DNA from 3 places in the Arthrobacter sp. HMSC08H08 genome. Region 2 is predicted to be linked to each of the others. Evidence: riboswitches for the same ligand, from Rfam matches in the RefSeq annotation. Region 2 holds a riboswitch; each other region holds the start of a gene.
The links. Region 2 has a riboswitch for S-adenosylmethionine ahead of HMPREF3175_RS07270 (O-acetylhomoserine aminocarboxypropyltransferase/cysteine synthase family protein). Riboswitches for the same ligand answer to the same signal wherever they lie in the genome.
Positions count from the first base shown of each region.

Region 1 (10,176 bases), on a different contig from region 2:
ATGATCGGCCTGGTTGCGGTGCTCGATGTGGGCTCGGTCATCGGCGAAGGCTCAGGTTCCCTCGACGCACTCGGCGTGGTCATGGGGCTGGCCTCAGCGGTGTGCCTGGCCGTGTACTTCATGATTTCTGCGAACGACTCGGTCCGGATCCCCTCCACCGCCCTGACGGGGCTGGGCTTCGCGGTCGGCGCCATCGGCACGGTCCCGTTCGTAGCACTCGGTTTACTCCCATGGAAGGCAACCACGGATCCCGTTGCGCTCGGCCAATGGAGTGCACCCTGGTTCATCGCCCACAGCATCATCATCGTCTTCACCGTCGCCGCCTACGTCCTCGGTGTTGTGGGCCTGCGGCTCATGGGTGCCGGCGTAGGTTCGTTCGTGAACCTCACCGAGGTCCTCTTCGCAGCCGTTGTGGCGTGGTGGCTACTCGGCGAGACGCTGGCGAGCATCCAGTTCGTGGGTGGTGCGGCGATCCTCGCCGGAGTCGTCTTCGTCAAGCTCGGTGAGCGCCCACGCGGCCGTTCGCCAATGTCCAAGAAGATGCCAGGCATCGAGCCTCGCCGCCGCGTCAAATGGCGGCCAACACGGAAGAAGAACCACAAACGCAAAGACGGCACGCCTGGCAACAAGACCCAGAACGGCGATAAGGGCCAAAGCCAGAAGAAGGTGCAGGAGGGCAACCAGAAACGGCCTCAACGCCGCGAGGTTACCCCGCTCTAAAGTCAGCCCGCTCTAAAGCCAGCCCCCGCTGATGCGCTGATGTCTCCCGCTCTAGCGCGTTGCTAGATGCCGGCGTCGGCGGATTCATAGGCCATGTTGTTGAAGCGCGAGTAGTGGCCCTGGAACGCGACCACGATCGTCTTGGTCGGGCCGTTTCTGTGCTTAGCCACGATTACGTCGGCTTCACCTGCGCGTGGGGACTCTTTGTCGTAGATGTCTTCGCGGTGCAACAGGATGACCATGTCGGCGTCCTGCTCAATCGAACCGGATTCACGCAGGTCGGAGACCTGTGGGCGTTTATCGGTGCGCTGTTCGGAGCCACGGTTGAGCTGCGAGAGCGCGATGACCGGAACATCGAGCTCTTTAGCCAACAGTTTGAGCGCACGCGAGAACTCAGCGACCTCTTGTTGGCGCGATTCAACGCGTTTACCTGATGACATGAGCTGCAGGTAGTCCAGCACCACGAGCTTGAGGTTGTGTTGCTGCTTGAGGCGGCGGCATTTCGCGCGGATCTCCATGAGCGTCATGTTCGGTGAATCGTCGATGAAGAACGGCGCGTTATTCAGTTGCGGGAGGGTGCGGGCGATCTTGGTCCAGTCCTCGTCGCGCAAGTCACCTTTACGCAGGTTTTGAAGCCCGACGGCGGTCTCAGCTGAGAGCATGCGCATCGCGATCTCGGTGCGGCCCATTTCTAGCGAGAAGAACACGGTGGTCATGCCGTTTTTGATCGCCGCGGAGCGGGCGATATCCAGCGCGAAGGTCGATTTACCGACTGCGGGGCGGGCCGCGACCACGATCATCTGGCCACCCTGGAACCCCTGCGTCAGTTCGTCAAGCTCATAGAAGCCCGAAGGCACACCGGTGATTTCGTCGCCGGTCATCTGCCCTGCGGCCTCGATCTCATCGACCGTGGACTCCATGATCTCTGAGAGCAGCACGTAGTCTTCCGCGGCGCGCCGTTCAGCAACCTGCATGACCTCGGACTGGGCGTCGTTGACGATCGCGTCGACCTCACCGTCGGCTGCGAAGGCCATCTGCGTGATGCGATCGCCCGCGTAGACGAGGCGGCGCAGGATGGCGCGCTCCCTCACGATCTCGGCGTAGAAGCTCGCGTTCGCGGCCGTCGGAACGGATTGGATCAGCTCGTGCAGATAGGCCGCGCCACCGGCACGGTTGAGCTCACCGCTCTTGGTCAGGTGGCTCGAGACGGTCACCGCATCAGCCGGTTCCCCACGGCCGTAGAGATCGGTGATCGCGTCAAAAATGATCGAGTGCGCGGGCTTATAGAAATCCGATGAGCGCAGAATCTCTACACAGTCGGCGATCGCGTCCTGGGAGAGCAACATGCCACCCAAAACCGACTGTTCAGCCGCTACATCCTGAGGCGGGACGCGCTCAGCAAGTGAGGACGCACCCGAGGATGATGCGCCTGCATCGCTGTAGTCGGCGTCGCTGTACTGATCCACTGTGCTCCTTCAACCTGTACTGTCCTCAGGCTCAGTGTAGGGCGAAATAGACACAACACAACCCGAGTTATCCACAGCCCCTGTCGATAGTGTGTGGACTATTGTGGAACACACCGGTGGATATCCACTACTTCTGTGGATAACCTGGGGAAAACATCGCTGTGATTTTGCTTAAAATTAGCTGTATCCCGCGAGATTCCGCGGTTTTTTCTTGTGGATTATGAAGATGCTCTAAAAACTTTTCCCCAACCTTCAAGCACACGTGTCATGTTGACAAGAGGGATATCCACGCGATACATGCCTGAAACGCTAAGTTATCCACAGGTTTGGGCTAGTTACCCACAGACTCGCCCGAGTAGAGGTTGAAGGTTCGCCAACTCACCCTCGCGGAAGGTTGACCGCCCCCACAAATGGGGCTACATGCACATGGGGCGAGCCCGAAAGGGCCCGCCCCACAAACTACCTTGCACTATTGCTTATGCTTTTGCGTGCTTATTTGTCCTTCTTGAGGACCTGTCCGCTCTTGACGTCCACATAGACCGTCACGTCGGCGCCGCCACCCTCTGGGTAGATATCAACTTCCCACATGATCTGGCCTTGCTCCTCGTCAACGCTGACGTCATCGAGGGTGCCTGGGGTGTCCTTGAGCGCGGTCTCGATCGCCTTAGCGATTTCTACCTTGATCGCGTCATATTCGCGGCGGTCATCGCTGTCTACGTCTTCGACTTCATCCTGGTTGGTGACCTTGGATCCGTCAGCGGCTACCTCGAGCTCGTGACTCTTATTGCCCTTGACAACATCTACGCTCCAGCCGCTCTTATCGTCATCCCAGTCGAGGTCAACGGCCTTGCCGCCAACTTCCTTTTCAGCGGTCTCGATCGCCTTGAGAGCGTTCTGTTGGCTACCACCCTTGGTTGGGGCTTGCGCGTTGTTGTCTGCAGAGTCCTTACCATCAGCGTCATCGGCGTCAGTGTTCTGCGCCTGCTGAGTCTCAGTCTGCTGAGTTTGGGTCTGCTGGGCGTCCTGGGTGGGTTCGGAGGTTTTGTCCTCCGTTGGAGCACCGCAAGCGGCAAGAACCAGCGCGAGGGTTGCTACGGACGTGAGGGCTACATGTTTCTTCTCCATGGCCTCAATATACGCAGATCGGGACTCAGATAGCACTGCTTTTTTTGCTCAGCTCTAAGCCAACCTAGATTAACTGCCCGCGTTTGTCCTATGATCAGCGCCTTCCAAACAGCAGGCTTTAGGCGGTTACGAGTGCGCGGTCTGGAAGCTGCGCAAGGTCGCGGAACGTCTTGCCGTGCAGCACGATCGGCTCTCCGTGTTCCTCGCCGTGAGATACAGCGTGGACCTTCAACAGCACGATGGTGTGGTCGCCTGCCGGGACCGTGTCATAGATCGAGGTCTCAAGCCACAGGGCGGCGCGGTCCAGGAACAAAGCACCGGAGTCAGCTAACGTGACGTCGAGGCCGCTGAAACGCTTGGATGCGTCGCGGGAGGCGAGCTGATAGCAGACCTCGCGGTGTTCATCGGCCAGAATCGAGACGCCGAGCCGATAGCCGTGCTTGAGGCGCTGCCATGTGCGGGATTCGTTGCGAACTGAGAAGGATACGAGCGCTGGCTCATATGAGATGCCGACCGCAAAGCTCGAGGAGACCATGCCTTCGTGGTGGCCTCCCACGCGGGAGCAGAGAGCTGCCACGCCTACAGGGAAACGGTCGAATGCCGAACGCAGGGTTGCCTGGTCGATGGTGTGGGTCAGGGACATAGCGATTCATCCTTCGCAAGTATCGGCCGTCCACAATGGCCGGCGCAGCTTGCCGCCGGCATTCCCGACGGCCGAATCGTCACCTGGGGCACCCCACCTACGCGAGAGGGTTGCCGACGGATTAGCCAGGGCCTAAAAATCCGTACTCATGATTCGTGTGTTAAACGATAAACAGTTCAGCGCACGCCGTGCAACTGAATGTGTCATGTAGTTCATTTAATGAGACGAACGCCGCACCCTTTCTCGGGTGCGGCGTTCGTTCACGCCCCTCGCGGGGCGCGTCTCAGACTGTTTCACACGTGAGCTGACACGCGGTTCACATTATGGTTCCGCGCGCTGAGTGCTTGAGTGTTACTTGCCCTTTGGTGCTGCAACAACGTGCAGCGTGGTGTTCGCGAGAACGTCTTCGTGCAGGCGGACGGTGGCTTTGTAGTGGCCAGTGGTCTTGACCTGCTGTGCGATCTCGATGGTGCGCTTGTCGACCTTGCCCAGGCCGGCAGCCTCGATTGCTGCTGCAACGTCGGCCTGCTTGACGGTACCGAACAGGCGGCCGGTGTCACCAGCTTTAACCTCGATGCGGATCTCAGCGTCCTTGAGGCCGTCTGCGATCTTCTGTGCTTCTTCGAGGTTCGCGATGCGGTGGGCCTCGCGAGCAGCCTTGATGGACTCGATGTCCTTCTCGCCACCCTTGGTCCAGGTGATCGCGTAGCCGCGTGGCAGCAGGTAGTTGCGTGCGTAGCCGTCGCGTACTTCGACGATGTCGCCCGCAGCACCCAGGCCGGTTACCTCATGCGTGAGAATAAGCTTTGCCATGTTTCTTCTCTCCTCCTTCTTGCTTAGCCGCGGCCAGCGCCGGAGTATGGAAGCAGGGCAACTTCGCGCGCATTCTTGATCGCCTGAGCGATCTTGCGCTGCTCCTGCACGGTAACGCCAGTTACACGACGAGCGCGGATCTTGCCGCGGTCGGAGATGAACTTGCGAAGAAGGGCGACATCTTTGTAGTCAATGTAGTCGATGTCGGCGGCCTTGAGCGGGTTGGCCTTAGGCTTAGGCTTGCGAATTTCAGGCTTAGCCATCGTGGAGCTCCTTAGTTTGTTTTGGAGCCCGCAGTGTCAGCTGCGGGATGGGTATTGGTTTGAAAACGATTTAGAACGGTGGTGCGGACTGGCCGGGGTTTGCGCCCCAGTCGCTTGAGCCGCCAGAGTTACCCCACGGGTCGTTAGCTGGAGATTGCTGAGGCGCACCCCAGTCTCCGCCGCCGCCCTGGTTCTGCTGGCCGCCGAAGCCTCCGCCTTGGTTGCCGCCACCAAAGCCGCCGCCGGTGTTTCCACCGAAGCCGCCCTGGTTGCCGCCGAAACCGCCTTGGTTACCCCCGCCGCCTCGCTGGTTGCGGGTGACTTGTGCGGTTGCGTAGCGCAGGGCTGGGCCGACTTCGTCGACGTCCAGTTCCCATGCGGTACGGCGGTTGCCGTTCTGATCGTCATAGCTGCGGGCACGGAGACGACCCTGGGCGATGACGCGCATGCCCTTGGTCAGTGATTCCGCCACGTTTTCGGCGTGTTCACGCCATACGCTGCAGCGCATGAAGAGGGCTTCGCCGTCTTTGAACTCGTTGGCCTGACGGTCGAAGATCCGCGGCGTAGAAGCGACCGTGAAGTTCGCTACCGCGGCACCGGAGGGCGTGAAACGCAGTTCCGGATCAGCGGTGAGGTTACCCACCACAGTGATGATGGTTTCTCCAGCCATGATTCCCCTTAGCGTGAAGCGTTGAAACGTGGTTGTGCCCGCTGAGGACGCGCTTACTTGATGCGCTGGTCCTCTGGGCGGATGATCTTGGTGCGCATGATGGACTCGTTGAGGCCCAAAACACGGTCAAGTTCGGATGCGGTCTGTGGCTCAGCGGTGAAGTTAACCACTGCGTAGATGGCCTCAGCCTTCTTGTTGATTTCGTAGGCCATGCGGCGACGGCCCCAGATGTCGATGTTCTCGACGGTTCCGCCGTCCTTGGTGACGACCTCGAGGAACTTGTTGAGCGTCGGTTCAACGGTGCGCTCGTCGACCTCGGGGTCAACCAGCAGCATCAGTTCGTAGTTACGCAAGTGAACCCACCTCCTTTGGACATAAAGCGGGCACGGTCTTTCCGTACCAGGAGGTTCTATTGCGGTAGCCCCTACCCTGCCATGCAGGGCGTGCAAGCCTGCTGAAGTGCGCATCACGATGCGGTTGCCAGCAAAACTTGAAAGTGGGCAACAGCACCAGTCTACCCGCAGTACGGCTCAAGCCATAACTCTTCACTGTGCGTGTGGGTGCCATCATGCACTGCGATGTGCAGCGCGCGTGGGCGGGAGGAGTCAGTCCTTGTGGTCGCGTAGCTGTTGAGGGAGGCGGCGCTCCAGGACGGGTGCGAGGCTTCTCAGGTACGTGTTGGTCACGTGATTTCCATCCCTGTAGATCAGCGTGTTGCCCGCGACCACGGAGCATTCGTCTTTGCTGCAGAAGTAATCGGTCATATCAAGGAAGTAGACGTCATCGAGCCGCCCGGCCGCCTCTACCGCCGGGTCATCAAGCAAACCTTGTTCAACACTGAAATCGCACTCGTGTGGCTTGTCCATGCTCCCGGAAACGCACGTGCGTGGAATCGGAATATCGTCATCACGCGACGGGACCGGGGTGTCTCGAACCACCACAAGCTGCGCCCCGCTCTTCTGCAGTTCCTTGAACGTGCGTTCGTAACCGTCCGCCGCATCGCCGCGGAATGTTGATCCTGCAAAGTTCTTGGTGATGATCACATCAGGCTCATCCTCAATTACCCGCTGGATGGATTCCTTATTCGGTTCAACGCACCGCTCATCAGCTTTACCGAGCTCACGAGGTTCAAGTGACATGGGGCATGAAGCCTTGGTGTAGGTGATGATCCGCCAATCGTGGTGCTTCGCTAGCTCCTCTAGCGGCTCCACGAGCATCCGGGCGTGAGAATCACCCATTATCGCGATCGTCTTCTCGCCGTCTTCCTTACCCTTCACGCAGCGCGGCGTGTGTTTCTTGCCGTTGCCCGCGAAACACTCCTGATCCGTGCGCGCATCGTCCTCAGCTTCCGCAGGGGTGGGCGTGATGACCGAGCCATACGTGAGCGCCGCTGGAAGCTCGTCTGCGCGCTCCCCTTCAGTGACCAACCGGCCGCCCGGGCTATCCGGATGCCCCGCATCGAGCTTTTGAGCCCCGGACTTCTTGATGACCGGGTCCCAACTACCGGCAGCGAACTCCGGCCGCTCACCCTTCAGAAGCTCCGCAGCGAGCTCCTTCTGTTCCCGATTGATCGCATCCGCACGCACAATCGGAGTCACAGCAACCGCAACAGCAACGAGCGTTGCCACGCCACCTGCAATCCACGCTGGCGCGGGCGAGACCTTCAAACGCTTCCACTGGCGTGCAGGCTCCTCAACCCAACGCCACGAAACGTGCGCGAGCACACACGAGATCAGCATCAGCACGGGCACTTGCCACCAATACGGCTTATGCTCCGTGATCTGCACGAAAACCATGTACACCGGCCAGTGCCACAAATACAGCGAGAAAGACACCTTGCCCAGCCACTGAACCGGCGCCCAATCAACCAGCCAATTCAGCGACAACGCACCACTGGTACGGCCCGCGATGATCACCGCCACAGCCCCCAGTACGGGAACCGCCGCGCTAGCACCCGGGAACGGGGTCGCGTGCGTGTATGTGAGGATCGACCAGCACATCGCCGCAAGACCTGCCAACGCTAGCACCGCACGCCACGAAACGCCGCTGCCCATCCGTTGCTTGCCCTTGCCGGAATCGTCCTTGAGGATGTAGGGCGCCAGGGCTGCGATCAAGCCGCCTAAGGCGAGCTCCCACACGCGCGTTGTCGTGATGAAATAAGCCGCCGGATCGTTTGAACGGACCCTATATTCAGCCCACACGAACGAGGCGAGGATCACCGCCGAAAACAGGACGATCGCATAGGCACGCACAGTGAGCCCGATGCGGCGGGCGAGCAATACGGCCAGGATCACCACGAGCGGCCAGAGAACATAGAACTGTTCCTCAACGCTGAGTGACCAATAGTGTTGGAAAGCGGTCGGCGCATTGTCTGAGGCCAGATAATCCACGGAATCAACGGCCAAAACCCAGTTCACGATGCTCAACAGGCTCGCGATGCCTTGCCGCGAAACCTGTTCCCACTGCTCCGTGGGCCACCATATGAACGTTGCAACGATGATCACGCACGCGGTCACTGTCGCGGCCGGCATGATGCGGCGGATGCGGGCAGCCCAGAACTCAGCGAGGTTGATCTTGCCGTGCACTTCGGCGTCCCGCAGAAGCTTCGATGTGATCAAAAACCCTGAGATCACAAAGAAGATATCGACACCAACAAAGCCGCCCGGAACTGCCCTGGGGTAGAAATGCCACGCCACAACGGCGAAGACGGCAAGCGCCCGCAGGGCTTGGACCTCCGGGAGGAACTTCCGGCCGTCTCTGCGTTTCTGGGGCGCATCCTGCCCATGCGTGTTCTGCCCTCGCCTATCTAGTCCGCGAGCACCGTCCCCTTGGATCGTTGTGGCGTTGTTGGACATGCACGGCATTACATCACGTCTGGGTCCCCATCTCTACAAGCCCAGGTGAAGCGCAAGTGAACTAAGTTATGCGGTATAGAAAACCTTCGCAACCTTATATAGGTCGTGAAGATCGCTCACGCCTGCAAGCTCGCGGGCCGAATGCATCGACAGAATCGGGATACCCACATCCACGGTGCGAATCCCTAGGCGGGTCGCCGCGATCGGGCCGATCGTGGAACCGCACGGGATATTGTTATTCGACACGAACTCCTGGCTCTCAACCCCAGCCTCGCGGCACCAGCTAGCCCACGCTGCAGCACCGAGCGCATCAGTCGCATAACGCTGATTAGCGTTGATCTTCAAGATCGGGCCAGACCCCAGAAGTGGCTTGACCACCGGATCATGATGCCCCGCATAATTCGGGTGGATCGAATGCCCCACATCCGATGACACATGCCAGGATTCTGCGTACGCCCGCGCCTGATCCACAGCGGATGCACCCAAACCCGCATAAATACGGTTCAAAACATCCTCAAGGAACGGGCCAGCAGCACCCGAACGGGACGCCGAACCCAGCTCCTCGTGGTCAAAAGCCGCGAACATCGCAACCCGCTGAGCATCCTGGCCCACACCTGCATCCGCTACCTCACCGAGGGCAACGCAACCGGCGTGAACGGAAGCCAAGTTATCCAGGCGGCCCGCCGCGAAAAACGCTTTATCCTTGCCGAAAGCCTGACCACGAGCCGAGTCAGCGACCACCGCATCGAACCCATCGATCTGTTCAGGATCAACACCGGCGGACGAGGCGAGCTCGGCCAACAGATCATGCTCAGCAGGCACACCCAGACCCCACACCGGCTGAGTCTGGACCTGCTTATCCAACGCGAATTTCTCATTCACGCCGCGGTCCAGGTGGATCGCAAGCTGCGGCAAACGCAGCAGCGCACCCGTATCAGCCAAAACCACAGAACCGTCACGCATCGCCAAGCGGCCCGCCAAGCGCAGTTCACGGTCCAGCCACGAATTCAAAAGCGGGCCACCATAGATCTCAACGCCGGCCTGCAACCAGCCGTGGTTACCCGTGGTCGGCTTCGGTTTGAGCTTGAAGCCCGGGGAATCCGTGTGCCCACCAAAAATATTCGCTGGTATACACGGGTCCGCATTCGCCGGGACCGTCCACGCGATGACCGCGCCATCACGCACCACCACGAACTTCCCGCTCGGCTGCGCGGGCCACTCATCATGTTCAGCGAGACGCGTGAAACCCTGTTCTTCGAGGCGGCGAGCGCTTTCTTCCGCCGCGTGATAGCTCGAAGGGGACGCGTCAATGAAGTCCGCGAGGTCCTCTACATGGGTCAACGCCTGGGTCATGACTCTCCTTGTTCACTCGAAGCCGCGCGGGATGCGGATGCGCGGGTTGGGGACGTGCGGGTTGCGGATGCATCAGTTGCGGATGCGCGCGCCCGCGTTGGCTCGCTTGTGCCTGTTCTGGCTCGGGTCGGCTCGCTTGTGCTTCTACGGGGTTTGGTTCCGGCTTTGCGTCGGCCTTTCGCGGCCCTGGCACCCCGCCGTTGTGGGCTCGCGAACAGGCCGCCGAGCGGATCATCCAGCCCGACGCGCCGTACAGGGTCTTCCTCAG
Region 1 covers NZ_KV789394.1:81,767-91,942, forward strand. The annotation lists gene HMPREF3175_RS06195 (EamA family transporter) at 1-720, shown strand, start outside; gene dnaB (replicative DNA helicase) at 783-2,186, opposite strand; gene HMPREF3175_RS06205 (PepSY domain-containing protein) at 2,679-3,311, opposite strand; gene HMPREF3175_RS06210 (flavin reductase family protein) at 3,430-3,954, opposite strand; SAM riboswitch class IV at 3,995-4,108, opposite strand; gene rplI (50S ribosomal protein L9) at 4,306-4,767, opposite strand; gene rpsR (30S ribosomal protein S18) at 4,791-5,030, opposite strand; gene HMPREF3175_RS06225 (single-stranded DNA-binding protein) at 5,101-5,700, opposite strand; gene rpsF (30S ribosomal protein S6) at 5,754-6,053, opposite strand; gene HMPREF3175_RS06235 (acyltransferase family protein) at 6,306-8,555, opposite strand; gene HMPREF3175_RS06240 (M18 family aminopeptidase) at 8,622-9,908, opposite strand; gene HMPREF3175_RS06245 (glycosyltransferase family 87 protein) at 9,905-10,176, opposite strand, start outside.
Region 1: another riboswitch for S-adenosylmethionine. It lies ahead of HMPREF3175_RS06210 (flavin reductase family protein); the one in region 2 lies ahead of HMPREF3175_RS07270 (O-acetylhomoserine aminocarboxypropyltransferase/cysteine synthase family protein).

Region 2 (10,176 bases):
CGATCGCGTTCGTGGTCCCCGGCGATCAGTCCCTGCTCGGCGCTGACGCGAGCGAGGAGGCCGTCGCCGAGTTCGCGCAGCGGCTACGCGCCACCGTGACCAAGGAGATCGGGCCCATCGCGAAACCGGCCCGCATCATCCTCGTGCCCGACGTACCGAAAACCCGCTCCGGCAAGATCATGCGCCGCATCCTCACCCAGGCCTATACCGGTGAAACACTCGGCGACACCACGAGCCTGCGCAACGAAGAATGCATCCCGGACGTGCTCGCCGCCGCCCGCGGCTAGCTGTATCCGCAGCTAGGCCGTACCAACCGGGGAACTTACCCGCGGCTACAGCAGGAGGCCGCGCCGCAGGAGAAAATGCGTGCTTTGAGCTGATTTGAAGTCAGTTCGTCTAGGGTTAGGCGGCCAGCTCGCCCAAGCCCTATCGCGAATGTGCATTGGGTCACGCATCGTCCTAGTCTCGATGCATGCGTTCTAGCAAAGACACGGCTTCTAACAGCGGCACGGGTTCCAGCGCCGACGCTTCGCCCCGGGTTGAGAAGGCTTCCCTCGATAAAGGCCTGACCGGGCGCCACATCCAGTTCATGGCGCTGGGTTCGGCGATCGGAACCGGGCTTTTCTATGGCTCAGCGGATGCGATCAAGGCCGCCGGCCCGATCGTTCTGCTCGCCTACATCGTGGCGGGTGCCGCGGTATTCATCGTGATGCGCGCCCTGGGCGAGATGGCGGTCCGCAACCCCGTCGCTGGCGCGTTCTCTGACTACGCGACCCGCTATTTGGGCCGCTACCTGGGGTTCACGACCGGCTGGACGTACGTGTTCTGTATGCTCGTCGTCTCGATCGCGGACGTCACCGCGGTGTCCGTGTATATGGGGTTGTGGTTCCCCAACGCGCCGCAATGGATCTGGGCGGCGGCCGTCGTTTTGTTGATCGCGGGCATCAACACCCGGCACGTGAAGGTGTTCGGCGAGATGGAGTTCTGGATGTCGATCATCAAGGTCGGCGCCGTGATCGCGATGATCCTCGGCGGCATCGCGATCCTGATCTTCGGCATGAGCGTGCCGGGTGAGGCGACCCCGGGCCTTCATAATCTTTTCGATCACGGCGGCTTGGCACCTAACGGCTGGATGGGCATTCTGGCGTGCTTGACGATGGTCGTGTTCAGCTTCGGTGGCATCGAGACCATCGCCGTGACCGCGGGCGAGGCTAACGATCCGCACACCGCGATCCCGCGCGCCGTGAACTCGGTTCCGATCCGCATCCTGCTGTTCTATGTTCTGGCTTTGGGTGTGATCATGACGCTGGTTCCGTGGAACCACATGAGCTCGGACACTTCCCCGTTCGTCCAGATTTTCGCGACGCTAGGAATCCCGGCGGCGCAACATATTTTGAATATCGTGGTGCTCACGGCCGCGATCTCTGCGATCAACGCGAACTCGTACGGTGCCGGCCGCATGCTGTTCGGGATGGCACACCTGGGGCAATCCCCACGCGCGTTCACCCGGACCACGGGCAAGGGCGTGCCGTGGGCTGCGGCACTGCTCATGATGTGCGCGCTCACGGTGGGTGTGGTGTTGAACTTCCTGATGCCGGAGTCCGCTTTCGCCGTGGTTGCCTCGGTCGGTGCGTTTGCGATCACGTGGCTGTGGTGCATGGTTTTGCTGTCCCACACCGCGATGCGCATCAAACTACGCCGCGAAGGCGTGCCTAAGGAAGGGCTTGAGTTCCCGGTGCCGTTGTGGCCCATCACCCCGATCTTCGCGGGTTCCTTCCTGGTTCTGGTGATCGTGTTGATGGCGTGGTTCCCGAACACGCGCGTCTCACTCATCGCGGGTGCCGTGTGGATCGCCCTGATTTCGGTGATATATGTTGTCACAACGTGGCTCAAGCGCCGCCAGAGTCAGTAACGTGTGGTCATGGCTCCTACGTTTTACCCTGCACAGATCCCTACGGCGGCCGGTCAGAAGATCGGCCCAGACCTTGCGCGTTCGTGGCTTTTGACGAACGCGGCGCATCCTGACCGTTTCGCTGAAGCCGAGGATTCCGCCGCCGATGTGGTGGTTTTGGATATCGAAGATGCGGTGGCGCCGAAAGACAAGGTTGCTGCCCGTGAAGCCGCGGTTGAGTGGATGACTAGCGGCCACACCGCGTGGGTTCGTATGAACGGTTATGCGACCAAGTATTGGGAAGACGACGTTGAGGCTTTAGCTGCCGCGTTGCCTTCCGCTGTGGGTGGGCCTGTGGCTGAGGGTGGTTTGGCCGGTGTGATCCTCGCGATGGTCGAATCCACCGACCACGTCAACGAGACCGCACGCCGCTTGCCTGGGATTCCCGTGATTGCACTCGTTGAGACCGCGCGCGGTTTGCAGCGCATCGATTCGATCGCCGCGGCGAAGGGAACCTACCGTTTGGCGTTCGGTATCGGTGACTTCCGCCGCGACACCGGGATGGGGGACGGCCCGATGGCGTTGGCTTATGCCCGCTCACAGTTCACGATCGCATCCCGCGCAACAGGCCTGCCGGGCGCGATCGACGGCCCGACCGTGGGTACCACGGGCGTCAAACTCGCCGAAGCCGCCGCGGTCACGAGCGAGTTCGGTATGACCGGCAAACTGTGCCTAGTTCCAGAACAGACCGCAACCGTCAACGAAGGCCTCTCCCCTTCCAGCGAGGACGTCGCGTGGGCACACGAGTTCCTCACAGAATTCGAGGAAGCCGGCGGAGAGATCCGCAACGGCTCCGACCTGCCGCGCCTCTCCCGCGCGAACAAGATCCTCGCCCTTGCGAAGGCCTACAACGTGCAATGGCGCAAGGCATCCGACCCGGCCCCTGCGCCATCGGACACCTACCACTACTGACACGCGTAGCCGCCGCCGGCTTGTCGTTGCGGGCTGATCGTTAATGTGCGAGAGGCCCGCGGCGTAGCGCAAGTTCCGCGAAAAGCCGCACGCTACGGCCCAGCACGCGGTCGTCAAAGATCGCGTGCGGCGAGTGGTTGCCCGCAACTTTCGTGGGGTCTTCGCCTTCCGGGACGGCACCGAGGAAAATGTAGGCGCCCGGTACGCGCTGGAGCACTTCGGAGAAGTCTTCTGAACCGGCTTCGGTGCGCGGCAGGTCTCGGTAGGCGGTATCCCCGAACAGGTCCCGCACGGTTTCGGCAACGTAGTCCACGTGTTCGGCCGAGTTCACGGTTACAGGAAAGTCGCATTCGACCCTGTAGCTTGCGCTCATCCCGTGGGCTTCCGCGATGCCTTTGGCGACGCGCTGCACGGCCGGCACGAGCTTTTCACGTGACGCCGGGCTGAAGGAACGCAGCGTGACCTGGATGGTTGCGGTGGACGGGATGATGTTCGGCGCAGAGCCCGCCTTGATCGAGCCGACAGTCACCACGACGGGGTCGAACGGGTCGAACTGGCGGGTCACCATGGTCTGTAGGCCGAGCACGATCTCTGCCGCGACTGGCACCGGGTCCGCGGCTTGGTGCGGGGCGGATCCGTGGCCGCCTTGGCCGTGGACGGTGATGACGAGGTCATCACATCCGGACTGTATGGTTCCCGGTTTGGAGACGAACGTCGCGTGCGGATAGCGGTCGGCGTACACGTGGATCGCGTACGCCTCATCGACCGGCTGGCCTGCGGCTTCCAGTAGGCCTTCTTCGATCATGGTTTTCGCGCCGCCAGCGGTTTCTTCGGCAGGCTGGAACATGCCTACAACATCGGCGGTAAGTTCATCGCGGCGCTGTGCGAGATACAGCAGCGTGCCCACCAGGCCCGCGGTGTGCATGTCGTGGCCGCACGCATGCATCTTCCCGGTTTCGGTGGGCGAATATTCAAGCCCGGTTTCTTCGGTGACCGGTAGCGCGTCCATGTCTCCACGCAACAGGACTACGGGGCGGCGCGTACCTTCAGGAAGCGGAGCAGCACCGCGCAGAACAGCGGTCACGGAGGACTGCGCCTTCCCGGTGTGCAACTCGATCCCCTCGGTTCCCTCGAGCGCATCCAGCACCGCGGCCTGCGTCGTGGGCAGGTGCCGGTCCAGCTCGGGATTCGCGTGCAGATAGCGGCGCAACCGGACGATGTGCCCGTTGAGTTCCGCCGGGATCGGTTCTTGCGCCGCCGGATGTACCGCCGGAAGCTGTTGCCCCGGTGCTGACGTGTTTCTCGCTGATGTACTGGCGGTGCTCATCATGGGTGTCCTTGGCTTAGCTGGTGTCCGTGAACGGCGTCACAGTCAGTGTAGTGGGTGGCTGTGATGCAGCGCCGGGTTAGGAAAGTGCGCTGCGGATGTGGTGCAGGTGCGCTTCTTGGGCTGGGGTGAGGTAGCGGATGTCGCAGTTGCGCAACCCCGGATTGCTGATGTTCCACTCGTCCAGGGTGTTGAGCAGGCAGCGGGTGGTCGAGCCGTGGGATACGGCGATGACGCGTTGGCCTGGGTTGCGCTGGAGCGCTTCGGCGAGCGCTGTAGCGCTACGGCGGCCGGCGTCTTTGGAGCTTTCGACGCCTTCGAGGATCCCGAGCTCTTTACCGCGGGCTTCGACCTCTTCGACGTTGGGGAGGTGTGCCGGGAAGAGGTAGGTGAAGGTTTCTTTGTCGAGGTCGCCGTAGGCACGGCCTTCGTAGGGCCCGTATGAGCGTTCTTTGAGCCCGGCGACGACGCGCGGCGCCTCAAGTCCGAGGTGTTCAGCGATGATCTCCGCGGTTTCGCGCGCCCTGAGTTGCGGGGAGGTGAGGATGACGTCCCACGGGCTACCCCATCGTGATGTCGCGTCAGCCGCCAGGGTTTCCGCCGCGGCGCGGGCTTGTTCGATGCCGGTCGCGTTGAGGGGGACGTCCGCGCTTCCTTGGAAGCGGCGTTCTTTATTCCAGTCTGTTTGCCCGTGGCGGACCAAAGCGAGAGACGGGACGTGGTGAGGGCTGGTGCTCATATCCCCAGCTTATGCCGGCCGCACTGTTCCCGGCGCGCCTTAGTACGTCACATGCGTTTGCCCTGGCTCGAGGCGAGTGCGCATAATGGTGGCTGACCATCTAGAGCGGTCGAGGGACCTGGCCCTGTGACGCCGCAGCAACCATCGCCACAGTGTTCACTCATGTAGCGTTCACTGCTGCAGCGAATGGTGCTCATGCCGGGATCGATGGAGTTGAAGGAGTTCCATGTCTTCTGCCGACCGTCAATTCGGTTTCCGTACCCGTGCCCTGCATGCGGGTGCCACCCCTGATTCGGAGCACGGTTCGCGTGCCGTCCCGCTGTATAACACGACGTCTTTCGTGTTTGAAAACGCGGACGATGCGGCAACGCTGTTCGCGCTGCAGAAGTACGGGAACGTGTATTCGCGTATCGCTAACCCTACGGTTGCGGCGTTCGAGGAACGCGTCGCGTCCCTTGAGGGCGGTATCGGCGCGGTCGCGACGTCTTCGGGTATGGCCGCTGAGTTCATCACGTTCGCCGCGCTGTGCCAGGCGGGCGATCACGTGGTCGCTTCCTCGAAGCTCTACGGCGGGACCGTAACCCAGCTGGATGTCACGCTGCGCCGATTCGGCGTGGAGACGACGTTCATCGACTCGACCGAGGTCGAGGACTTCGCGGCCGCGATCCAACCGAACACCAAGGTCCTCTACACCGAGGTGGTAGCGAACCCATCCGGAGTCATCACCGACATCGAAGGTCTCGGCGCTCTCGCCCACGAACACGGGATCCCACTGGTTGTGGATTCAACCCTGACCCCGCCGTACATTTTCCGTCCGCTGGAACACGGCGCGGACATCGTGATCCACTCGGCGACCAAGTTCCTGGGCGGCCACGGAACCACCCTGGGCGGCGTCGTCGTTGAATCAGGCCGTTTCAACTGGGGCAACGGCAACTTCCCATCCATGACGGAGCCGGTGCCTTCCTACGGTGACTTGTCGTGGTGGGGCAACTTCGGTGAATACGGTTTCCTCACCAAGCTACGCAACGAACAGTTGCGTGACATCGGCGCATCGCTCGCCCCTCAGTCCGCGTGGCAGTTGCTCATCGGCATCGAAACCCTGCCGCAGCGTATGGATGAGCACATCGCCAACGCCCGTGAGGTCGCGCGTTGGCTGGCTAACGATGACCGCATCGAGTGGGTCTCCTACGCCGGCCTGGAAGACCACGCCTACCACGAGCGCGGCAAGCAGCTCTTGCCGAAGGGCGTGGGCTCCGTGTTCAGCTTTGGTGTCAAGGGTGGGCGCGACGTCGGGGCTGAGTTCATCGCGAACCTGCAGCTGGCAAGCCACCTAGCCAACATTGGTGACGCGAAGACCCTCGTGTTGCATCCGGCATCCACAACGCATCAGCAGCTAAGTAAAGAACAGCTGATTGCGGGCGGGATCGGCGAAGACCTGATCCGTATTTCGGTGGGCCTTGAAGATGTTGAGGACATCATCTGGGACCTCGACCAGGCCCTGGAAGCCGCCGTGAACGGTGCTAGTGACGGTGCTGCGAACGGGGAGGAAGCGTAATGAGCAACGAAACCACCACAACAGAGGCCAACAGTGCGTGGGTTGGCCCATCAGCCCCGCAACGGTTGAACCTGCTGCGTGCCGCCAAGAGCATCGCGATCGTGGGCGCCTCCACGAACCCCGCGCGTGCCGCGTATTTCGTGGCGACCTACCTGCAGTCCTCCGCCCCCTACAAGCTGTACTTCATCAACCCGCGAGCCACTGAGCTACTCGGGGAGCCCGTGTACCCGAGCCTCGATGACCTGCCGGAAGTGCCCGACATCGTGGTTGCGTTCCGCCGTAACGAGGACCTCCCGAGCGTCGCTGAGGACGCCGTGCGTGTGGGCGCGAAGGTGTTCTGGGCACAGTTGGGCCTGTGGAACGAAGAAGCCGCGCGCATCGCTGAAGCCGGCGGGCTCGCCGCGGTCATGAACCGTTGCGTCAAAATCGAGCACGCACGCTTCCACGGCGGCCTCCACCTTGCAGGCTTCGACACCGGAGTCATCTCCTCCAAACGCCAACTGCGCGCATAACGGTTGCTGTTGCGTCGCTGCGCGGCACGATCGCGCACCGACGCTTGAGGCGCCTGCGCGGCGGCGCGGTGGCGACCGCGTGACCGTCTCACCGCGGCGCCGCGGGGTTGAACGTCCAGCGCGTCGCGGTGGCCGGGAACGGGTGGAACTGGTGCCAGAATAGAGGCATGTCTGCTCGCAACAAGATCCGCTCCAAACTCGGCCTCCCCCTCGTTTCGGGACGTGCCAGTCATAAGCGAACCCCCGTTGCGCCGCCGACCCCGCACGTGGTGAAAGACAACATCCGCGCAGTCTCATTCGATAACGAAGGCGCGTTCCCGCTCACCGGCGGCCACACCATCGAAACCGCTGGCAGGTATTCGGAAGAACACCCTGACCAGGTCGTCGTGATCTCGATGGATAAGCCGACTGACCAGCAGATTGAAGACCTCGCGGAGGCCTGGGATCTTCACCCGCTGCTGCTCGAGGACCTGCAGGCCCCATCGCGGCGCGCTAAAGCCGAACGTCAGGGCGACACCCTGTTCGTCGTGACTCACTCTGTTGCCTATCAAGATGACATCGAAGAGGTCGTTTTCGGCGAATTCAACCTGTTGATGCGAGGGAACCAGGTAGCGGTTTTGTGCCAGGATCAGGCCGCGGTGCGAGCCTGGCAGGCGAAAGGTTTCCGGCTCGAACACCGCTTCGGCGAACAGAACGAGCTACTCAAGCACGGCCCGGAAGCCGTGCTGCATGCAGTGCTCGATGCGGTCGTGGACGGATACGGCCCCGTGCTGCGTGGCCTCGAGACTGACAAAGAAGAGATTGAACGCCAGGTGTTCTCGGGTGACCCGGCGGCTGCCGAGCGTATTTACCGCTTGTCGCGCGAGATCATCGAGCTACGCCAAATGTCCAACGGGTTAGCGACCGTGATCCGCCGCCTGTTGATCGGAACCACCCGCTATGGGACCGACACCGAGTTGCGTATGTACCTCGATGACGTCTCTGATCATCTCTCCCAGATCATCCCCGACATCGCCGAGCTACGGGACGCGCTGAATCAGATCCTGCAGGTCAACGCGACCTTGGTCTCTCAGCGGCAAAACGAAGACATGAAGAAGATCTCCGGGTGGGCGGCTATCATCTTTGCGCCCACGCTCATCGGTGCGATCTACGGCATGAACTTCACCAACATGCCCGAACTCGAATGGACCTACGGCTACCCGCTCGCGCTCGCGGCCATGTTTGGATTCGCTCTGTTCCTGTTCATCGTCTTCAAAAAGAAAGACTGGATGTAGCGGCGCTGGCTAGCCCTGCCGCGGCTAGCCCGCGGTCAGCGATCAGGCCTTTGGCGCGTCGACCCCTACGCGGCGGTTCTGAAGAACCGGCAGGTATTCTCGCACGCTCTTGACCTTCTTGCGGCCCACTTTGCCTGTGACCAAACCGAATGGCTCGTCCTCAAGATAAGCGACAGGCTGGGCCAGCGGATCCAGGATGACCGAGTAGCCGATCGTCTGGTTCGAGGCCGTACCGGCAGCCGCAACCCATACCGTGTTCTCCACAGCGCGGGCCTTCAGTAGCGTCTGCCAGTGGTCGATCTTGTTCTCGCCCTTATACCAAGCCGCTGGAACCAACAGGACATCAGCGCCAGCCAACGCAAGGTTGCGCGCGAGCTCGGGGAAACGCACGTCGTAGCACGTCATCATCCCGAACGTCAGGTTCCCGTACGTGAACGTAGCGACCTGGTTGGGGTCGCCTGCAGAAATACGGTTGGATTCCTTGAACGTGAACGCGTCATATAAGTGGATCTTGCGGTACGTCTCAAGCTCCTGACCATTCGCATCCACTGCCAAGACCGTGTTGTACGGCTTGCCGGTTTCGTTCGGCTCATAACCACCCACCACAACCGCGATGCTGTGGCTCGCCGCAATCAAACCGACCTGGCGGGCGAAACGCTCCCACCCCTTCTCAACAAGCCCAGCGAAATCATCGCCAGCCTGGACCAGCGAAAGCATCGACTCCTCAGGGAACACGATCATGTCCGCCTTCTCAGAGGCGGCCTGCCGCGCCAACTTATCCAACGTTTCGAGGTTTTCGAAGACATCGGCGGTCGGGCTGAACTGGCCAAGGGAAATCTTCATCGCGTTCTCCTTGCTGTCTGCAACAAGCGGTGTGAGCCCTACTCTACACACCTTCGGATAAAGCACAGCGTGCATAGAAACAAGGTTCTATGCACGCTGGCTTCAGATGCTACTAGCGGTCTCTTTCAAGGCCGGATGAGTGAGCTCAGTTGTCTTCAACCGGGCCGATCAGATCCCGCACCACGATGCTCGCGTCACGGTCCGGGCCTACCCCGATCGCGGAGAAGCGACAACCCGACATCGCTTCGAGCGCTTCAACGTATTTGCGGGCGTTTTCCGGCAGGTCATCGAGGCTCCGAGCCCCTGAGATGTCTTCGATCCAGCCGTCAAAGTATTCATAGATCGGCTTGGCGTGGTGGAACTCGGACTGCGTCATCGGTACCTCGTCGTGGCGCACCCCGTCCACGTCGTAGGCGACGCATACCGGGATCTTCTCGATGCCCGTCAGAACGTCGAGCTTGGTCAAGAAGTAGTCGGTGAAGCCGTTGACGCGGGACGCGTAGCGAGCCATAACCGCGTCATACCAGCCGGTGCGGCGCGGACGGCCCGTGTTGACGCCGAACTCGCCACCCACGGTGCGTAGGCGCTCGCCCATATCGTCGAACAGTTCGGTCGGGAACGGGCCAGCACCCACGCGGGTGGTGTAGGCCTTGATGATGCCGATCGAGCGCTGGATGCGGGTCGGGCCGATGCCCGCACCCACCGATGCGCCGCCGGCGGTCGGGTTCGATGAGGTCACGAACGGGTAGGTCCCGTGGTCCACATCCAAGAAGGTGGCCTGCCCGCCCTCCATGAGCACAACCTTGCCCTCATCGAGCGCCTTGTTGATTTCCAGCTCAGCGTCGATCACCATCGGGCGCAAACGGTCAGCGAAGCTCAAGAAGTATTCAACAACCTCTTCGACTGTCACGGCACGGCGGTTATAGACCTTGACTAAGAGTTCGTTCTTCTGCCGCAGTGAGCCCTCGATCTTCTGGCGCAGGATCGATTCGTCGAAAATGTCCTGGACACGGATGCCGAGGCGGCCGATCTTATCCATGTAGGTCGGGCCGATGCCGCGACC
Region 2 covers NZ_KV789399.1:19,595-29,770, reverse strand. The annotation lists gene acs (acetate--CoA ligase) at 1-287, shown strand, start outside; gene HMPREF3175_RS07290 (amino acid permease) at 473-1,912, shown strand; gene HMPREF3175_RS07285 (HpcH/HpaI aldolase/citrate lyase family protein) at 1,922-2,863, shown strand; gene HMPREF3175_RS07280 (M20 metallopeptidase family protein) at 2,904-4,193, opposite strand; gene HMPREF3175_RS07275 (histidine phosphatase family protein) at 4,270-4,929, opposite strand; SAM riboswitch class I at 5,023-5,143, shown strand; gene HMPREF3175_RS07270 (O-acetylhomoserine aminocarboxypropyltransferase/cysteine synthase family protein) at 5,156-6,484, shown strand; gene HMPREF3175_RS07265 (CoA-binding protein) at 6,484-6,996, shown strand; gene HMPREF3175_RS07260 (magnesium and cobalt transport protein CorA) at 7,164-8,270, shown strand; gene HMPREF3175_RS07255 (carbon-nitrogen hydrolase family protein) at 8,313-9,113, opposite strand; gene HMPREF3175_RS07250 (adenylosuccinate synthase) at 9,259-10,176, opposite strand, start outside.

Region 3 (10,176 bases), on a different contig from region 2:
CGAACCACGCCGCGACGCAACCCGCGGAATGAGTGGACTCGTCACCGTATCCGCCTCCCAAGCCAGCGCCGAACAACGCGCAGGCCGCGCCGCCCGCCTCGGCCCCGGAACCGCAATCCGCTGCTACAGCGAACGCACCCACGCCGCCGCACCCGCACACATCACCCCCGAAATCACCACCGCAGACCTCACCGAAACCGCCCTCACCCTCGCCGCATGGGGAGCACCCCGCGGCCACAACCTCCGCTGGATCAACCCGCCACCCGCCGCCGCCCTCAACGACGCCGAAAAAACACTCCCCGCCCTCAACGCGATCGACAACACAGGACGCATCACCGACCACGGCCGAACCCTCTCCGCGATCCCACTCAACCCACGATGGGCACACGCACTCACACACAACGCGGCGCGTTACGGGGCGGAGGAGGTCGCGACAGTGATCGCCGTAGCCACCGGCGAACAACGCATCCCCGGAGCCAACCTCCCCGACGCGATCCGCCACCAGCAACGCAACCCCCACCGCCCAACCCAACGCGAAACACAACGCCTCACCCGGCTCGCACACAAACACGCGGCGGCCCACACCAACGCAGCCGAACTTGCCGGCATCGTCACAGCCACGGCCTGGCCTGACCGGATCGCGAAACACATGGGGGAGGGGATCTACCTCCTCGCCTCCGGCACCCGTGCCGCACTTCCACCGGACGCCACGCTCGGACGCCCCGAATGGCTCGCGATCGCCGACGTCACCCGAGCACACGGGAACGCCGCCGCCGGAACCGGCGCCATCATCCGTGCAGCCGCACCCCTCACCCTCGACGAAGCCACCGACGCCGCCGGGAACCTCGCCGGAACCACAACCCGCATCACCATCACACCCAAAGGCACCATCAGCGCACGCAACAACGAAGCGATCGGCGTGATCGAACTACGCGCAACCCCCACCAAACCCAATCCCACCCAAGCAGCGGAAGCGCTCGCTGAACACCTCGCAACCCAGGGCCTCAACGCGCTCACCTTCAACAGCACCGCCACTGCGTTACGCAACAGGCTCGCGTTCCTCCACCACCACATCGGCGACCCATGGCCAGCGATGGACGAACACCACCTAGCCGCGACCGTCACTGAATGGCTCGGCCCAGAACTCAACGACGTCGCACACGGCGCAAGCCTCAACAACATCGACCTCACCGAACCACTCCGCCGGCTCCTCCCATGGCCAGAAGCCGCGAACCTCGACGAACTCGCGCCCGCCCGGATGCCCCTCCCTTCCGGGAACACCGCCGCAATCAAGTACCCGGACGCCACCGAATACGGGATCGAAGATACTGGCAGTAACGGCGGCGAACCGAGGGGTGGCGAACAGAGAGGCAAGAAGGATGAAGCAAGCGGGGACGGGGCCAGCACAGAAGAGAGCAGCGCAGAAGAGACCAGCACGGCGCAGAGGCAGGCAGAGCCTCCACAACCGGTGGTCGCCGCGAAGCTCCAAGAAACCTTCGGCTGGACTGAAACACCACGCCTTGCAGACGGCCGCGCGCCCGTCCTCTTCCACCTGCTCTCACCGGCAGGCAGGCCTCTCGCGGTTACCTCGGACCTGCACTCCTTCTTTACCGGCCCATACGCCGACGTCCGAGCGGAAATGCGCGGCCGATATCCCAAACACCCCTGGCCGGAAGACCCACTCACAGCCCAACCGACCCACCTCACCAACCGCAAACTCCGCCAGAAATAAGCACACAATCGGCATCAGATAAACTTGAAAGTTGGTGCCCACCCGCACCCACACACCCGAAAAACAAGGGGAACAAACCACATGGTGGACAGCGCCAGCAACAGCGGTGCCAGCAACACCCGCACAGAAGCAACCACGGAGGACTATAAACGAGTCCTCGCCAAACCGATGCTCTACCGCGGCATCGTCAGCGCGCTCTTCGCACTCGTCGGCGTCTTCTTCAACACCACCCCAACCGTCGGCGCCATCAGCGCAGCCTTCGCCGTCCTCTTCCTCGCCAGTGCACTCTTCTACTGGCCCATCATGCGGCTCTCCCTGGCACCCAGCTACCGCACCGCCGTCACCTCCGCGGTCCTCGCGTGGGCCATCGCCGGCGTCCTCGCGATCATCATGCGCGACGCCACCGGCATGGCACTCGCCGTAGCGTTCGGCTACACCATCGGCGGAGCATCAGAACTCTACGGCGGGCTCACAACCCGCGAAACCGGTCGCCCAAGCAAAGACACCACCATCTCCGGTGGCCTCGGAGTTATCGGCGGCATCATCATGGTGTTCATGACCACCAGCGACGCCCACGGCGTCTTCGGTATGGCCTCCATGATCACCGCGCTCATCGCAGTGCACCTGCTGATCTCCGCAGTCGGGTACATGCAAGACCAACGCCGCGGCAACTAGACTGAAAACACACAACAACACCAGAGCGCACCGAACACAAACCTGTACACAGACCTCGCACGAAACCCGCGTAAAGGAGAATCCGTGGCCAACAAGCCATCCACGTCTGGCTCGAAGCAGTCCGGCTGGAAGCAAAGCGTCAAACCTGCACTCGCGCTGTCGCTGACCTTCGGTATCGTCGCCGGCGTCATCTCCGCATTCGCCGGTGCAGGCGGAACCCGCAACGGCCTCAACCTTCAGATCGGTGCAACGTTCTTCCTCATCGCGTTCGTCGCGGGCCTGCTGGTGATCTCCCTGCTCATGATGGTCGCCAAAGAAAACCCGGACGACCTCGGCAAAGGCTCCGGCGTCAACCGTTCATCCGAACTCACTGACGCCGAACTCGACGCCATCGAAGCACGCGAACGCGCACAACGCGCCCGCGAAAACCGCGAAAAACGAGGCTAATTTCTCCGCAGCGCACCGTGGCCCGCGACCACGGTCCCCAAAACCGCGGCTAATACTCCTCAACGTAGCGCGGCTTAGCTGAAACCAGCCCCGCAACCAACGTGATCACCGCAATACCCAGCATGATCCACAACGAGGCCGTCCACGAACCCGTTGCTTCACGCACCACACCCAAAACCGGCGGAACAGACGCCGCAATCACATAACCGAACGTCTGCGCCATACCCGAGAGCCGTGCAGCTGACATCGGCGTACGCGCCCGCGCCCCAAACAACGTCAACGCGACGGTGAACAACCCGCCCTGGGCAGTACCTATCAACAGCGCCCACAGCAACGCCAACTGTGGAGCCAGCATGGTCCCCGCAAGCACCACAATCACCGTGGAAACCGCCACACCAACAGTAGGCCCCACCACGTCGCGCCTCATCAACCAGCCCGCAACAAGCGAACCCACAATACCGGACGCCTGAATCACCGCAATATGGAAACCGGCGCTCTCCTCAGAAATCCCCGACGACATCTCAATAGCCGGCCACCACGCCAAAATCGAATAAAACAGCGTCGACTGAAAACCCATAAACGCCGTAATCACCCACGCCAACGGGGAACGCAACAAACTCCGCGGACGCGCCGGCGGCGCTGTCTCGGACGCAGGTGCAGGGGCGGGGGACGATGCGGACGCCGGGGTAGCGGGGGAGGCCACCGCATCGGGGGCTTCAGCGCCGGACATTTCGCCAGCGGCCGCGGCGTCAGCTGCTTGGCGGTCCAGGATCTTTGTTCGCCGCATCACATGGTCGGCACGAACCTGCGGAGCGAACACCGCCATACCAATCAAACCGGCGCCCAACGTCAAACCGAGAGCGCCCTGCCAACCCCAACCCGGCAACCCAGCGATCGGGACAGCGACCGCCGCCGCAAGCGCGGCCATGAGCGACTGAAACGCCGAATACACACCCGTCAATGTGCCCGCATGATCCGGGAAATCACGCTTAATCAACGCCGGCAACAACACGTTCATGATCGCGATCCCAACACCAATCAACACGGTGCCGGTCCACAAACCGAACGAGCCAACCCAGGAACGCAAAACGATCCCCACGTTGACCGCAATCAAAGCGCCGAACAAAGAGTGCGCCAACCCGATACGCGCCGCGATCCGCGGCACGATCGGCGAAAACACCGCAAAACACAGCAGCGGCAACGAAATCAAAAACGACGCCGACGCCGCCGAAAGCCCCACGTCTTCCTTAATGCGGGGCAACAGCGGGCTCGCGCTCGTCATCGGCATCCGCAGATTCGTGGCGATCAACAAGATACCTGCGATCGCCAAAGCCGGGCTCACAGCCCTCGCCGCAACGCCCGGTGTCTCAGGGGCCTGAGTCTCACCAGCAGCACTATCCCGCATCGAGTTGCTCATTCCGTAACGTTATCGCCCTTTCCGCGCCGCGCAAGCCGGCAACCGTCACAACACGTCATCACAATCCGCGGCTGCAGAATTACGATGCGGCAGCAGGCTCCGTGGGGCATCCCACGGAACCCGCCCGCCGGCTATGCGCGGCCGGTAGGGAAGCCCTTAGCTGCCAGCTTCCACCAAAGCGCCAGTGCGGAAGCGGGAACCACGATGTGTTTCAGGCAACCAATCCTGCCCCGTCACCGCGGCACGCAACGTCACGGCATCAGTTGCCGCCGCATCGTCGGTGGTATCGGCGTCGGCGCCTTCAGCGCCGGCATCAGCCAACAGGCCCGGCTCGGCCAGCAGGCCGCGGCGCCTCAGCACGGGGCTCACGTATTCAACGAAACGTTCAAGATCAGCCGGCCGCACACCACTACACACATTGAAGCCATCCACGCCGGAAGCCGCCTGCCACGCCTCCAACTGATCTGCAACGCTCTCGGGGCCACCCACAATCACGGGGCCACGGCCACCCAACGTCACGAACGCGGCAATGTCCCGCACGGTCCACTCCCGCGACGTGTCGCCGGAGGTGACCGAGCGCAGTGCGGACTGATTCGCGTCCGTCTCAACCTCGGCCAGCGGTGCATCGGGATCCAGGCCGGCCAAGTCAACGCCGGTCCAGCCCGCGAACAGTGCCAGAGCCCCCTCGACGTCCACGTACTGCTGATAGGACTCGAAGCGGCGCTGCGCCTCCTCGTCGTCCGCGCCCGTCACGACGGTGACCATCGCGAAGGTGCGCACCGCATCGGCGGGCCGGCCCGCGACCTCAAGCGCCTCGTGCAAGCGCTCAATATAGCCGCGCACAACGCTCGGCTCAGAACCGATCATGAACACGGCCTCAGCGTTCTCGGCTCCAAAACGCAAGCCCCGTGCCGAGGCGCCCGCCTGGAACAAGAACGGGGTGCGTTGCGGTCCCGGATGCGTCAGTGACGCCCCATCGACAGAGAAATACTCGCCCTTGTGCTCAGCCTTCCGGACACCCGCCGGGTCCACGAAAACACCCGCATCGGCGTCCTTGAGCACCGAACCCGGAGCGAAACTGCCCTCGAACAGCTTGTACATGACGTCCATGTACTCGTCCGCGCGGTCATAACGCTCATCGTGGGGCAGTTGCCGCTCCAAACCGAGGTTGCGGGCCGCGGAATCCTGATACGACGTCACAATGTTCCAGCCAACCCGGCCACCCGTGAGGTGATCCAGGCTCGCGAACCGGCGCGCCAAGAGGAACGGGTCCTCATACGTGCACGACGCCGTCAACCCGAAACCGAGCCTACGGGTGACCGCAGCCATCGCAGACACCGCAGCGAAAGGATCCAGCAACGGAACTTGAACGCCGCGCTCATGCGAGACCGCGTCGCTGCCGCCGTACACGTCATAGGTCCCCAGCACATCGGCCAGGAAGAGGGCCGTGAAACCGCCTTTGTCCAAGGTTTGCGCCAGGCCGGTCCAGTAGCTCAACTGGTCAAAATCCGCTGCCCGGGATTCCGGATGCCGCCACAAACCAGGGGACTGATGCACCGGCGTGGCCATCTCAAACGCGTTAAGAAGCACGGCGCACCTCACCGATCGCGTTGAGACCCTCCGGGACGGTGCCGTTGACCAGGTAGTCGCCGATGATCCGCTCACGGAACACAATCGGGTTATGCGTCGCGACCGTCTGCGCATTGCGCCAGTGCCGGTCCAGGTTCTTCTCCCGCGACGTGTTCGATGCGCCACCCGTGAGGAACAGGTCAGAGCAAATACTGGTCACGATGCCGGGCACAGTCACGTGCGCGCGCTCAACAGCAAGCTCCGCTTCAGTCAGCAGACGCTGCGCTGTGTCAGTAGCGGCGCCGGTGCCAGCGTCAGTGTTGCCAGTAGCGGCGGCGCCAGTATCGGCGTCACCGTTGCCATCGCCGGTGCCAGCGTCCTCGCCTTCGAGCGAAAGCACGCCCTCGGCGGCTTCAAGCCGCCGCGCAGCCTCAACCACCGCCGACTCCACTACGAAAGCCTGCGCCGAAAGCCGGCCCACAACCCCCAGAATCTGCGGGTCCTCAGAGTGCGGAACACCTAAGCCGGTATTGAAGGAGCGGGTCCGCCGCCGCACGCCAGCCGCCGCATCGTCCACAACGTTGCGAGCAATACCGGCCAATACAGCGAGCAAGACAAGCTGGAACAGCGGCGCCTCAAACTGCGCCTCAGCGCTGCCAGGCACGCGGTTCAAAATGTGCTCGGGCGCAACCTTCACATCGGTGAAACGCGTGGTTCCGGTACCGGTGAGGCTCTGTCCGAAACCATTCCAGTCGTCCTCAAGCTCAACACCCGGGGCGCGCGTGGAAACGACAGCGAACTGTCGACCCTCGGTCGGCGTGCCGTCCGCATCAAGCAGCGTGGCCGAAACCCGGGTATGCGTCGCGTACGCGGTGCCAGTGCAGTAGTACTTAGCGCCATTGAGCACCCCAGTGCCGTCCGCCTGCACAGCCAACGTGGTGTTGAGCGTATTCAACGCATTCCCGCCGATCTCCGTGGACGCGTTACCCACAACATCGCCGGCAAGAACCTTCGCATACCAATACTGGCGGGTCTGCTCATCCTGGTACCGCAGCGTCTCCACGAAACCCGCGTGGGAACGGTATTGATGCGCGATGTTCGGGTCAGCCGCCGCCAGATCGATCAGCAGCTGCACCCAGTCGGTGAAGCTCACGCCCGGGCCGCCGTACTCGGTAGGAACGCGAAGCACGGTGAATCCGGCCCGGTTGAGTTCTGCGATCTCAACGAACGGCAGAACACGATGCGCCTCCCGCTCAGAAGCCCCACTCGCGATGCGGTCAAAGATCGGCCCGAAATGCTCACGCAGCTCTGCCAGGCTTGGCGTGTGGCCGGCCTCCCACGGGGTGACCGGAGCATCTTGGGTGGTGACGTAACGCAGCCCTTCAGCGAAGCTCAGGTCAGCCGAGGAAACCGCGGTGCTGGCGTTGCCGGCGTCGGTGCTGGCTTCCGCATCGGCGGCGATCTCAGCGCCAGCTGCAGGGTGGACAGGGGTGTGCGTGGACAACGATGACACAGTTATTCCTTTCCATCGTTCCTGGCGGGAGCACCGTGCATAAACCGGTTGCTGCGACGTCAACGAGCCAGGTCTCTCAGTCGCTCTGGATGGGTTACAAGCATCATTTCTATAGCCCGGCCTCGAGCTGTGTCAACTGCCCGCCAGGCGACGCGCGTCACAAAACGTCAACAAGAAGCGCCCCCGCGGCGCCTGCATCTAAGCAGGCCCCGCGGGGCGCTTCGTGAGGTCTAGCGGGGGTCAGCAGGCGGGGTTCAGAGACCAGAGTTCAGAACGCGACTTTCTCCAGCAGCCGGCTCAGTTCCTGCCGCTCGTCGGAGGTGAGCGCGGCGAGCACCACGTCGTCGGAGGCCATGGTCAGCGCGCGTGCCCTCCGGTAGGCATCCTGCCCCTGCGGTGTGGCGATGACGATCCGGGAACGACGGTCACGCGGATCCACCTGGCGCTCGACCCATCCCCGCTTCTCCAGGAAGTCCACCAGGTTCACTATCTGGCTTGGGTCCAGGCTCAGGAAGTCGCCGAGTTCGCGCTGGGACGGGTTCACGTCCGCGGCGGCCAGGGCCAGCACGGAGTACTGGCGGACCTTCAATCCCATCTCCTCCTGCAGGACGCGGTTGGCGTGGCTGTGGCCGATGCTGCGCAGCCGGGCCGCCAGGAACTGGACCTGGCCGGCGAGCTCTGACGACGTGAACTCCGCCATGCGCTCGGCCGCAAGCGCTGTGGAGGGGGCGGGGAAGCGCTGGGCGGCCTCAGTCGGGCTATTTGTGGCTCCGGAGGTGTCCTTTGTAGTCGTCATGTGCTTGCTTCCTTGGTCCGTGTACTCGAGGGAGTGATCCGGCTGATCTTGCCCATATAGAGGCTTGTCCCCTGCAGAGGATCGTACTCGAAATGCAAGCCTCGAAAAATAATTGACATTCTCAATTATATGTACTGTCATGGTTCTTGTGTGGTGAACGCCACATTAGGACAGAACCGACATCTAGCACGTCACCACCGAAGGAGAATCCCATGTCCCTCGACGGCAAGGTAGCCATCGTCACCGGCTCGGGCGCAGGCCTGGGCCTCGCCTACGCCCAGGAGCTCGCCCGCCAGGGAGCCTCCGTGGTCATCAACGACGTCAACCAGGAGACCGCGGACGCCGCTGTCGCCTCCATCACCGAAGCCGGCGGCAAGGCCGTCGCCGCAGTGGTCCCTGTCGGCACCAGCGAGGCCGCCGACCAGCTGGTCAAGACCGCCGTGGACACCTTCGGTGGCCTAGACATTCTGGTGAACAACGCCGGCATCCTGCGGGATAAGTCCTTGCTGAAGATGACTGACGAGGACTTCGATCTCGTTATCGGCGTCCACCTCAAGGGCACCTTCACTTGCGTCCGTGCCGCTTACGCATACTTCAAGGAGAACGGCGTGGCCGGGCGCATCGTCTGCATCGGATCGCCGACCGGTCAGCGAGGCAACTTCGGCCAGACCAACTACGCCGCAGCCAAGGCGGGCATCGTCGGCATGGTCCGCACGTGGGCCCTGGAGATGAAGCGCGCCGGAGTGATGGTCAACGCCGTCATCCCAGTGGCGGCCACCGCCATGACCAAGACCGTCCCTTACTTCCAGAAGGCCGTCGAGGCGGACGAGCGCGGCGAGGCCATGCCGTCCTTCTTCCGCCATGACCTCGGCTTCGGAACCGCCGACGACGTCGCCGGCCTGATCGCTTTCCTTTCCTCCCCGGAGGTCGACGGCATCACCGGCCAGGCCATCGGAGTTGGTGGCGATCGCCTGCAGGTCTGGTCCCACCCAGAGCCAGTGGCCACCGAGTACCACGAGGGCGGCTGGGACTACGCCACCATGCAGACCCAAGGCGCCGAGCTGGTCAGGGGCAACCTCCAGGAAGTCGGCGAGAAGATGCCTCCGCTGCCTGCTGAGCTCGAGCCTGAACAGAAGAACTAAGGACAAGCACCATGACCGGAACCCAGGACACGGCTCCGCAGGGGCCAGCCCACGGGAACGACAGCGGCGCCCCTGCCCCCGCCTCAACCTCTGCTCCCGGCCCCGCCCCAGTCCGCTACGAGCTGGGCGTGGACGCCTCGGCCATCGAGGCCGTGGACATGCACGTCCACCTCGAAGTGGACTCGTGCGGCCACAAAGCGCTGCCGGAAGACTTCTTCGAAGCCTCCGCGAAGTACTTCAAGTCCGCGGAACGGACCCCGAGCGTGGACACCATCGCGGAGACCTACCGGCAGCGCCGGATGGCCGCCGTCGTCTTCACCGTGGACGCGCGCACCCAGTTCGGCCACAAGCCGAACTCCATCGATGACCTCGTGGCCGGCTGCGCCCGGAACAACGACGTCCTCATCCCATTCGGCTCCGTGGATCCCCGCACCGGGGCGGACGCGTTGGCCGAGGCCACCCGCCAGGCCGAGCAGCTCGGAGTGCGCGGCTTCAAATTCCACCCGTCCGTGCAGGGGTTCGACCCCTCGGACCGCGAGTACTACCCGCTCTGGGAGCGGCTCCAGGAGCTGGGGCTGCCGATCGTTTCCCACACCGGACAGAACGGTATGGGCGCCGGCCTGCCCGGCGGGCGCGGCATCAAACTGAAGTACTCCAACCCGCTGCTGCTGGACGACGTCGCCGCCGACTTCCCGGACCTGCAGATCATCATGGCCCACCCATCGGTGCCCTGGCAGGACGAGGCGAACTCGATCGCGACCCACAAAGCCAACGTGCACATCGACCTCTCCGGCTGGTCCCCGAAGTACTTCCCGGAGTCCCTGGTCCGCCAGTCGAACAACGTGCTGGCTCGCAAGGTGCTCTTCGGAACCGACTTCCCGCTGA
Region 3 covers NZ_KV789394.1:1,959-12,134, reverse strand. The annotation lists gene HMPREF3175_RS05895 (ATP-dependent RNA helicase) at 1-1,732, shown strand, start outside; gene HMPREF3175_RS05890 (DUF308 domain-containing protein) at 1,814-2,407, shown strand; gene HMPREF3175_RS05885 (hypothetical protein) at 2,492-2,854, shown strand; gene HMPREF3175_RS05880 (CynX/NimT family MFS transporter) at 2,904-4,271, opposite strand; gene HMPREF3175_RS05875 (LLM class flavin-dependent oxidoreductase) at 4,428-5,861, opposite strand; gene HMPREF3175_RS10155 (acyl-CoA dehydrogenase family protein) at 5,851-7,353, opposite strand; SAM riboswitch class I at 7,363-7,449, opposite strand; gene HMPREF3175_RS05865 (MarR family winged helix-turn-helix transcriptional regulator) at 7,622-8,149, opposite strand; gene HMPREF3175_RS05860 (SDR family NAD(P)-dependent oxidoreductase) at 8,362-9,291, shown strand; gene HMPREF3175_RS05855 (amidohydrolase family protein) at 9,450-10,176, shown strand, end outside.
Region 3: another riboswitch for S-adenosylmethionine. It lies ahead of HMPREF3175_RS10155 (acyl-CoA dehydrogenase family protein); the one in region 2 lies ahead of HMPREF3175_RS07270 (O-acetylhomoserine aminocarboxypropyltransferase/cysteine synthase family protein).